Regions from separate parts of the Pseudomonas sp. KH_021 genome, predicted to be linked through region 1. Evidence: predicted binding sites of a transcription regulator. Region 1 holds the regulator's gene; the other holds the start of a gene.
What was found. The regulator FliA, encoded in region 1, starts transcription of late flagellar genes. The targets are predictions, from matches to a motif close to CTAAAGTTTNNNNNNNNNNNGCCGNTAA.
Positions count from the first base shown of each region.

Region 2: a site for FliA is predicted at 2,315-2,342, ahead of AC3IX4_RS08535 (methyl-accepting chemotaxis protein). Genes of this name have one in related genera too.

Region 1 is NZ_CM174477.1:1,694,178-1,698,347, reverse strand. Features, by position in the region: gene AC3IX4_RS08040 (chemotaxis protein CheA) at 1-950, opposite strand, end outside; gene AC3IX4_RS08035 (protein phosphatase CheZ) at 962-1,750, opposite strand; gene cheY (chemotaxis response regulator CheY) at 1,770-2,144, opposite strand; gene fliA (RNA polymerase sigma factor FliA) at 2,303-3,043, opposite strand; gene fleN (flagellar synthesis regulator FleN) at 3,040-3,873, opposite strand; gene flhF (flagellar biosynthesis GTPase FlhF) at 3,973-4,170, opposite strand, start outside.
Region 2 is NZ_CM174477.1:1,810,926-1,815,095, forward strand. Features, by position in the region: gene AC3IX4_RS08530 (alpha/beta family hydrolase) at 1-558, shown strand, start outside; gene AC3IX4_RS08535 (methyl-accepting chemotaxis protein) at 716-2,281, opposite strand; one part of gene AC3IX4_RS08540 (IS3 family transposase) at 3,676-4,138, shown strand; one part of gene AC3IX4_RS08540 (IS3 family transposase) at 4,138-4,170, shown strand, end outside.

The DNA of each region.
Region 1 (4,170 bases):
ACCAGCACCAGCTCTCCGACCATGTTCATGATTTCGTCCAGGCGCGCCGTGTCGACCCGCACCGTGGTCTCGACTTCGCTGGCCACCGGTTTTTCCACCACCGGCGCCCGGGCAGCCGGCGCACGAACGGGCTCGGGCTGGGCCTGCGGCTTGGGCTGGGCAACGGCGGTCTCGCGGTGCTGGGGCGCAGGGGCTGCGACTGCAGCGGGCTCGAACTTGCCCTTGCCGTGCAACTGGTCCAGCAAGGCTTCAAATTCATCGTCGGTGATTTCGCTGCTGTCGGGTGCCGGGGCCACCGGTGCAGGTATCTGCGGCTCACTGAGCGCCGCAGGGGCGAACTGGCCCTTGCCATGCAACTGATCGAGCAGGGCTTCGAATTCTTCGTCGGTGATTTCATCATGGGCTGGCTCCACCGCAGGGGAAGGAGCAGGCGCCTCGGCCTGGGCCTTGACCGCACTGAGTGAATCCAGCAGTTGTTCGAACTCACTGTCGGTGATGTCGCCAGGCTCCTGAGCCTGATCCACCGCTGCCACTACGGCCACGACGGGCACACCTATCGGTGCAGGTTCAGCCAAACGCGCCAGGGCCTCCAGCAACTCAGGGGTCGCTGGGGTGACGTCGTGGCGCTCACGCACCTCGCTGAACATGTGGTTGACGGTGTCCAGTGCTTCGAGCACGACATCCATCAGCTCGGAATCCACCCGGCGCTCGCCCTTGCGCAGGATATCGAAGACGTTTTCGGCGATATGGCAGCACTCCACCAGCTCGTTGAGCTGGAGGAAGCCGGCGCCCCCTTTTACAGTGTGAAAACCACGAAAGATCGCGTTGAGCAAATCGGCATCATCGGGTCGGCTTTCCAGCTCGACCAGTTGTTCGGACAGTTGCTCAAGAATCTCGCCGGCTTCTACCAGGAAATCCTGAAGGATTTCTTCATCGGCGCCGAAGCTCATTTACGTGCTCCCTAAAAGCCCAGGCTGGATAGCAGATCGTCAACATCGTCTTGACTTGACACGACGTCATCTCGCTTATCGGCATGAATCTGCGGACCTTCACCCCTGGCGGGATGATTTTCCTGATTTTTTTCGTTGGCCAGCAGTTGGTGATCGTGCTGAATACCCGCAAAACGATCCACCTGGCTTGCCATCAGCACCAGCTTGAGCAGGTTGCTTTCGACTTCAGTGACCATCTGCGTGACGCGCTTGATGACCTGGCCCGTGAGGTCCTGGTAGTCCTGGGCCAGCAGGATGTCATTGAGGCTGCCAGACACGGTGCGGGCATTCTGCTCGCTGCGCGTCAGAAAACTGTCGATCCGCTTGGCCAGTTCACGAAACTCCGAAGCCTCGACTTCCCGGCGCATGAAACGCTGCCAGTCGACGCTCAAGGCCTTGGCCTCGCTGCCCATGTCATTGACCACCGGCGTGCTCTGCTCCACCAGGTCCATGGTGCGATTGGCCGCCGCCTCGGTCAGCTTGACCACATAAGACAAACGCTCAGTGGCATCAGTGATCTGTGAGACTTCCTCGGCCTGCGGCATGCGCGGGTCGATCTGAAAGCTGACGATGGCGCTGTGCAGTTCGCGCGTCAGCTTGCCGACCTCTTGATACAGGCCACGGTCACGCGTCTGGTTCAGCTCATGGATCAGATGTACCGCGTCGCCGAACTTGCCTTTTTCAAGGCTGTTCACCAACTCGTGGGCATGTCTCTTCAGGGTCGACTCAAAGTCACCCAAAGACGAATTGTTAGGCTCCATAGCGCTCCCGTGGCGATCTTCAGCTGTTGACGCGCTCGAAGATCTTTTCGATCTTTTCTTTGAGCGCTTGGGCCGTGAATGGCTTGACCACGTAACCGTTCACACCGGCCTGGGCGGCCTGGATGATCTGCTCACGCTTGGCTTCGGCGGTCACCATCAACACCGGCAGGTGGCTCAGGCGCGCATCGGCACGCACAGCCTTGAGCAGGTCCAGCCCGCTCATGCCTGGCATGTTCCAGTCGGTGACGAGGAAATCAAAACTGCCGCTGTTGAGCATTGGCAGCGCGGTGTTGCCATCGTCGGCTTCATGGGTGTTGGTGAACCCCAGGTCGCGCAACAGGTTCTTGATGATCCGCCGCATCGTCGAAAAATCGTCAACGATGAGGATTTTCATGTTCTTGTCCAATTCGACCTCCAAGCAGTCTTAAACGCACCCGGCTACGGGGTGCGCATTCAATCAAATCCGGTGTTTTGTTGCGTGCCACGACTGCATGAATTCGCAACGTCGTGCAGAACGTCTTTGCTACCCGTCGATCGACTGGCAGCCCCAGCTCAACGTGCCCGCCATTCCCCCAGGCGCCCACGCAAACGCGCGGCGCACTGACTGTGCAACTGGCTGACCCGTGACTCACTGACGCCCAACACTTCGCCGATTTCCTTGAGGTTCAGTTCCTCGTCGTAATACAAGGCCAGAACCAGACGTTCACGCTCGGGCAGATTGGCGATGGCATCGGCCAGCGCGGCCTGGAAGCGTTCGTCTTCCAGATCACGCGACGGTTCAAGCTGTGCGCTCGCGCCGTCCTCATGCAGCCCTTCGTGCTCGCCGTCCTGCAACAGGTCGTCGAAACTGAACAGGCGGCTGCCCAATGTGTCGTTCAAAATCCCGTAGTAATCATCAAGGCTCAATTGGAGTTCGGCCGCAACTTCGTGATCTTTAGCGTCACGGCCGGTTTTTGCTTCAATTGCCCGAATCGCATCACTGACCATACGGGTATTGCGGTGGACCGAGCGGGGAGCCCAGTCGCCCTTGCGGACCTCATCGAGCATCGCACCACGGATGCGAATACCGGCGTAGGTCTCGAAACTGGCGCCTTTGCTGGCGTCGTATTTGTTGGACACTTCCAGCAGGCCAATCATGCCGGCCTGGATCAGATCCTCGACTTGCACACTGGCCGGCAAACGCGCCAGCAAGTGGTAGGCAATGCGCTTGACCAGCGGGGCGTATCGCTCGATCAACTCGCTCTGCGAGTCACGCGAGGCCTTGCTGTACATGCGATAGCCGCTGGCATTCATAGCACCGGCCCTGTGCTGGTCCGCTGCACCAGCCGCTCGACGAAGAATTCCAGGTGCCCACGGGGGTTGGCGGGCAGCGGCCAGGTGTCGACCTTCTGGGCAATGGCCTTGAAGGCCAGCGCGCACTTGGAACGTGGGAAGGCTTCATAGACGGCACGCTGCTTCTGCACCGCCTTGCGCACGCATTCGTCATAAGGCACCGCGCCCACGTATTGCAGGGAGACATCAAGAAAACGGTCGGTGACCTTGGTCAGCTTGGCAAACAGGTTGCGCCCTTCCTGCGGGCTCTGGGCCATGTTAGCCAGGACCCGGAAGCGGTTCATGCCGTAATCGCGGTTGAGCAGCTTGATCAACGCATAGGCATCGGTGATCGAGGTAGGCTCGTCGCACACCACCAGCAGCACTTCCTGGGCGGCGCGCACGAAGCTGACCACCGAATCACCGATACCGGCCGCGGTGTCGATCACCAGCACGTCGAGGTTGTCGCCAATATCGCTGAACGCCTGGATCAGGCCGGCATGCTGGGCGGGCGTGAGGTGGACCATGCTCTGGGTGCCAGACGCGGCCGGGATCACCCGCACACCGCCCGGCCCCTGCAACACCACATCGCGCAGCTCGCAGCGCCCCTCGACCACGTCGGCCAGGGTGCGCTTGGGGGTCAACCCCAGCAGTACGTCGACATTCGCCAGTCCCAGGTCGGCGTCCAGCAGCATGACACGACGGCCAAGCTCAGCCAGCGCCAGGGACAAGTTCACTGACACGTTAGTCTTGCCGACGCCACCCTTGCCGCCGGTCACCGCGATCACCTGTACTGGATGCATGCTGCCCATGTTCGTTCTTTACCTTGTCTTTCTTAGACCGCGGCCACATGACTGACTGCGCGCGGCAGCCGGACAATGCAGGTACTTTGTTGTTGTTCCATGTTCACCTCAGCCCACTCGCTGGCCGGGGCGCTGGTAGAGATCAGCGAACATATCGGCCATCGCCTCTTCGCTGGGCTCTTCCTGCATCTGCACGCTGACCGCGCGACTCACCAACTGGTGACCGCGCGGTACGTGCAGGTCGTCAGGAATGCGCGGGCCATCGGTTAGGTAGGCAACCGGCAATTCTTGACTGATGGCCAGGCT
Region 2 (4,170 bases), 120 kb from region 1:
GGGGCGCCGATGGACAGCGGGTTCATGGAGCAGATGGCGCAAAAGCTGGCGGCACGCGGGGTCGGGGTATTGCGCTTCGAGTTTCCCTACATGGCTCAGCGGCGGCTTGATGGCGGCAAGCGCCCCCCCAACCCGAAGGCCCGGTTGCTTGAAAGCTGGCGCGAGGTCTATATGGCCGTGCGGCTTCAGGTCTCAGGGCGGTTGGCCATCGGTGGCAAGTCCATGGGCGGGCGCATGGCCAGCCTGTTGGCTGATGAGTTGAAGGCCGATGCACTGGTGTGCCTGGGTTATCCGTTTTATGCCGCAGGCAAGCCGGAGAAACCACGGGTGGAACACTTGGCGGATTTGCAAACACCGACCTTGATCGTGCAGGGCGAGCGCGATGCGCTGGGTAATCGGCAGACGGTAGAAGGCTATGATTTATCGCCGGCGATCGAGCTGTGCTGGCTGGTCGCGGGGGATCATGACCTCAAGCCCTTGAAGGCTTCGGGTTTTACCCATGAGCAGCATCTGGACGCCGCGGCGGATCGCGTCGCGGCGTTCTTGACCTACGGCTAAACCCCACACCACGGTATATCAGGCAAACCGCGGTGCCTTCATCGCGGCTAAAGGCTAGGCGCCCCCGCCGCTCCTACAGAAGCCTGGGCCGCCGCCGTCAGGGTAGGAGCCAGCCTTGGCTGCGATGAACGCGCCGCGGTGTATCAGGCAAACCGCATCAGCGGTTGAAACGCTCCACCAGCGAGTACTGCCCATTGGCCGTGCGCGTCAGTTCTTCGCTCAACAATGCAGAGCGCTGGGCTTGCTCGGAGGTCTGGTCGGCCAGGTCAGCGATGGTGCTGATGTTACGGCTGATTTCTTCTGCCACTGCGGTCTGTTCTTCCGTGGCGGCTGCGATCTGGGTGGTCATGTCGGTGATGTTGGCCACCGCTTCGCTGATGCCCACCAACGCCTGGTCCGCCTCCAGCACCCGCGCCACGCCTTCCTGGGCCTGGCGATGGCCGGCATCCATGGTCTGTACCGCCGCATTGGCGGTGTGTTGCAGCTTGGCGATCAGGGTGTGGATCTGGCCCGTAGACTCGGCCGTACGCTGTGCCAACTGGCGGACTTCATCGGCGACCACCGCAAAACCGCGGCCCATTTCCCCGGCCCGTGCTGCCTCGATGGCGGCATTCAAGGCCAGCAGGTTGGTCTGGTCGGCAATGCCCTTGATGACATCGACCACGCCGCCAATTTCATCACTGTCGCGCGCCAGCTGAGTGACGGTCAGGCCGGTTTCACCCACTGAACGAGACAGGCGCTCGATGGCTTCGCGTGTTTCACCGGCAATGTCACGGCCGCGCCCGGTCAGCAGGTTGGCCTGCTGGGTGGCGTCGGCCGTGCGCTGCACATGGCTGGCCACTTCCTGGGTGGTGGCGGCCATCTGATTGACTGCCGTGGCCACTTGTTCAGTTTCGACCCGCTGGCGTTCCAGGCCCTTGGAGCTGTTATGCGCCAGGGTGTCGGACTCGCGAGCTTGCCCGTTGAGGTGCTCGGCACTGTCCTGAAGACGTGTCAGGCAGGTTTTCAGTCGCGCATCCTGGCTGAGCATGGCCAATTCCAGGCGGCCCTGGACGCCGCGGCTGTCGGTATACATCTGGGCGATCAGGGGGTCGGAGGTGGTTTGCTCGGCCAGGCGCAGCAGGCGCTTGAGGCCGCGTTGTTGCCAGCTCAAACCCAGCAGCCCCAGTGGCACCGAAAGCCCGGCGGCCAAGGCAAAGCCCCAGGAAGAGTCCAGCCAGGCGCCGATCAGGAAGCTGATCTGGCTGATCAGAATGAACGGCACCCAGTCCTGCAGCAGCGGCAGCCACTGATCACGCTTGGGGATCGCAGGCTTGCCCTGATTCAAGCGTCGGTACAGCGCCTGGGCGCGGTGGATCTGTTCGGCTGTGGGCTTGACCCGCACCGATTCGTAGCCCACCACTTGGTTGTTCTCGAACACCGGCGTCACATAAGCGTTGACCCAGTAGTGGTCACCGTTTTTGCAGCGGTTCTTGATGATGCCCATCCAGGGCTGACCTTGGCGCAGCGTGGCCCACATATGAGCGAACACAGCCGGTGGCACATCCGGGTGGCGAACCAGATTGTGGGGCGCGCGCACCATCTCATCGCGGGTAAACCCACTGATCTCGACAAAGGCATCGTTACAGTAGGTGATCATGCCCTTGGCATCGGTGGTCGAAATCAACCGCTGCTGGGCAGGGAAAGTCCGTTCTCTCTGGGTAATCGGCTGGTTGTTACGCATGGGGGCACTTCAATATCCTTGGGCTTTGAGAGGGTATCGGCCGCGATGCGGATTGATTGAGTGAAATTTTGCACGTAAAGGGGCAAGCGCTTGCCTTGGGTTTTATGCTGTTGTCGAGATCGAGCGCCGCCCACGCGGCGCATCGCCGGCTAAAGCCGGCTCCCACATTGGTTGCAACGTGCCATGGCCTGTGAGTTGGGGTTGTTAGCCTTGGTGGTTCGGCTTTAGATTTTTGTGATTTCGGGGGGGGGCGCGTGGCTGACAACTCCACTCTCACAGGCCATGGCACGTTGCAACAAATGTGGGAGCCGGCTTTAGCCGGCGATGCGCCGCGCGGGCGGCGCTCGATCTCAAGAACAAAGGAAAAACCAAGGCAGGCACCTCGTGGGGCTCATGCGATTTGTTGACAGGCACTCTGCGGTTCTCCCTGGGAATGAAGGGAGGAAGGCCGTATCAAGGCCTCCAGGCGCTTGCCTTGGGTTTTGCGCTGTTGCCCAAATCGAGCGCCGCCCGCGCGGCGCATCGCCGGCTAAAGCCGGCTCCCACATTTTTTGCAACGTGCCATGGCCTGTGGGGTTGGGGTTGTTAGCCTTGGTGGTTCGGCTTTAGATTTTTGTGATTTCGGGGGGGCGCGTGGCTGACAACTCCACTCTCACAGGCCATGGCACGTTGCAACCAATGTGGGAGCCGGCTTTAGCCGGCGATGCGCCGCGCGGGCGGCGCTCGATCTCAAGAGCAAAGGAAAAACCAAGGCGGGCACCTCGTGGGGTTCATGCGATTTGTTGACAGGCACTCTGCGGTTCACCCTGGGAATGAAGGGAGGAAGGCCGTATCAAGGCCTCCAGGCGCTTGCCTTGGGTTTTGCGCTGTTGCTTAAATCGAGCGCCGCCCGCGCGGCGCATCGCCGGCTAAAGTCGGCTCCCACATTTTTTGCAACGTGCCATGGCCTGTGGGGTAGGGGTTGTTAGCCTTGGTGGTTCGGCTTTGGATTTTTGTGGTTTCGGGTGGGGGGCGCGTGGCTGACAACTCCACTCTCACAGGCCATGGCACGTTGCAACCAATGTGGGAGCCGGCTTTAGCCGGCGATGCGCCGCGCGGGCGGCGCTCGATCTCAAGAACAAAGGAAAAGCCAAGGCGGACACCTCGCGGGGCTCATGCGATTTGTTGGCAGGCACCCTGCGGTTCTCCCTGGGAATGAAGGGAGGAAGGCCGTATCAAGGCCTCCAGGCGCTTGCCTTGGGTTTTGTGCTGTTGCCCAAATCGAGCGCCGCCCGCGCGGCGCATCGCCGGCTAAAGCCGGCTCCCACATTGGTTGCAACCCCCCGGTGTCAGGATAGTTGTCGCCTCTCCGATTTTTCCTAAAAAAGCATATCGGGGGCGGAAAGAGACTGGTCGTGCCGTATTATTCACCTGAACGCAGAGCCGCATTGCTCAAGATGCTGCTTCCCCCACTGAGCCTGTCGATGGCCGAGGTTTCTCGGCGCGAAGGGGTCAGCGAAATGTCTTTGTCCAACTGGCGCAAGCAGCTCAGTTCTGAAGGAAATGCAGTGTCCGAAAACAAGCCGTTGACCGAGAACTGGTCAGCCGAAACCAAGTTTGCTGTCGTCCTTGAAACCGCCAGCTTGTCCGAGATCGACCTGGGCGAGTATTGCCGGCGCAAAGGCCTTTACCCCGAGCAAATCAGCGCGTGGCGACAAGCCTTCATTACCGGCCAGAAGTCGGATAAAGCCCTGCAAAAAGAGGATCGAGAGCAGTCGCGCAAGGATAAGAAGCGTATCCAGGAGCTTGAGCGAGAACTGCGCCGCAAAGATAAGGCGCTCGCTGAAACAGCCGCGTTGTTGGTGCTGCGAAAAAAGCTCAACGACTACTGGGGGACCGACAACGAGGAC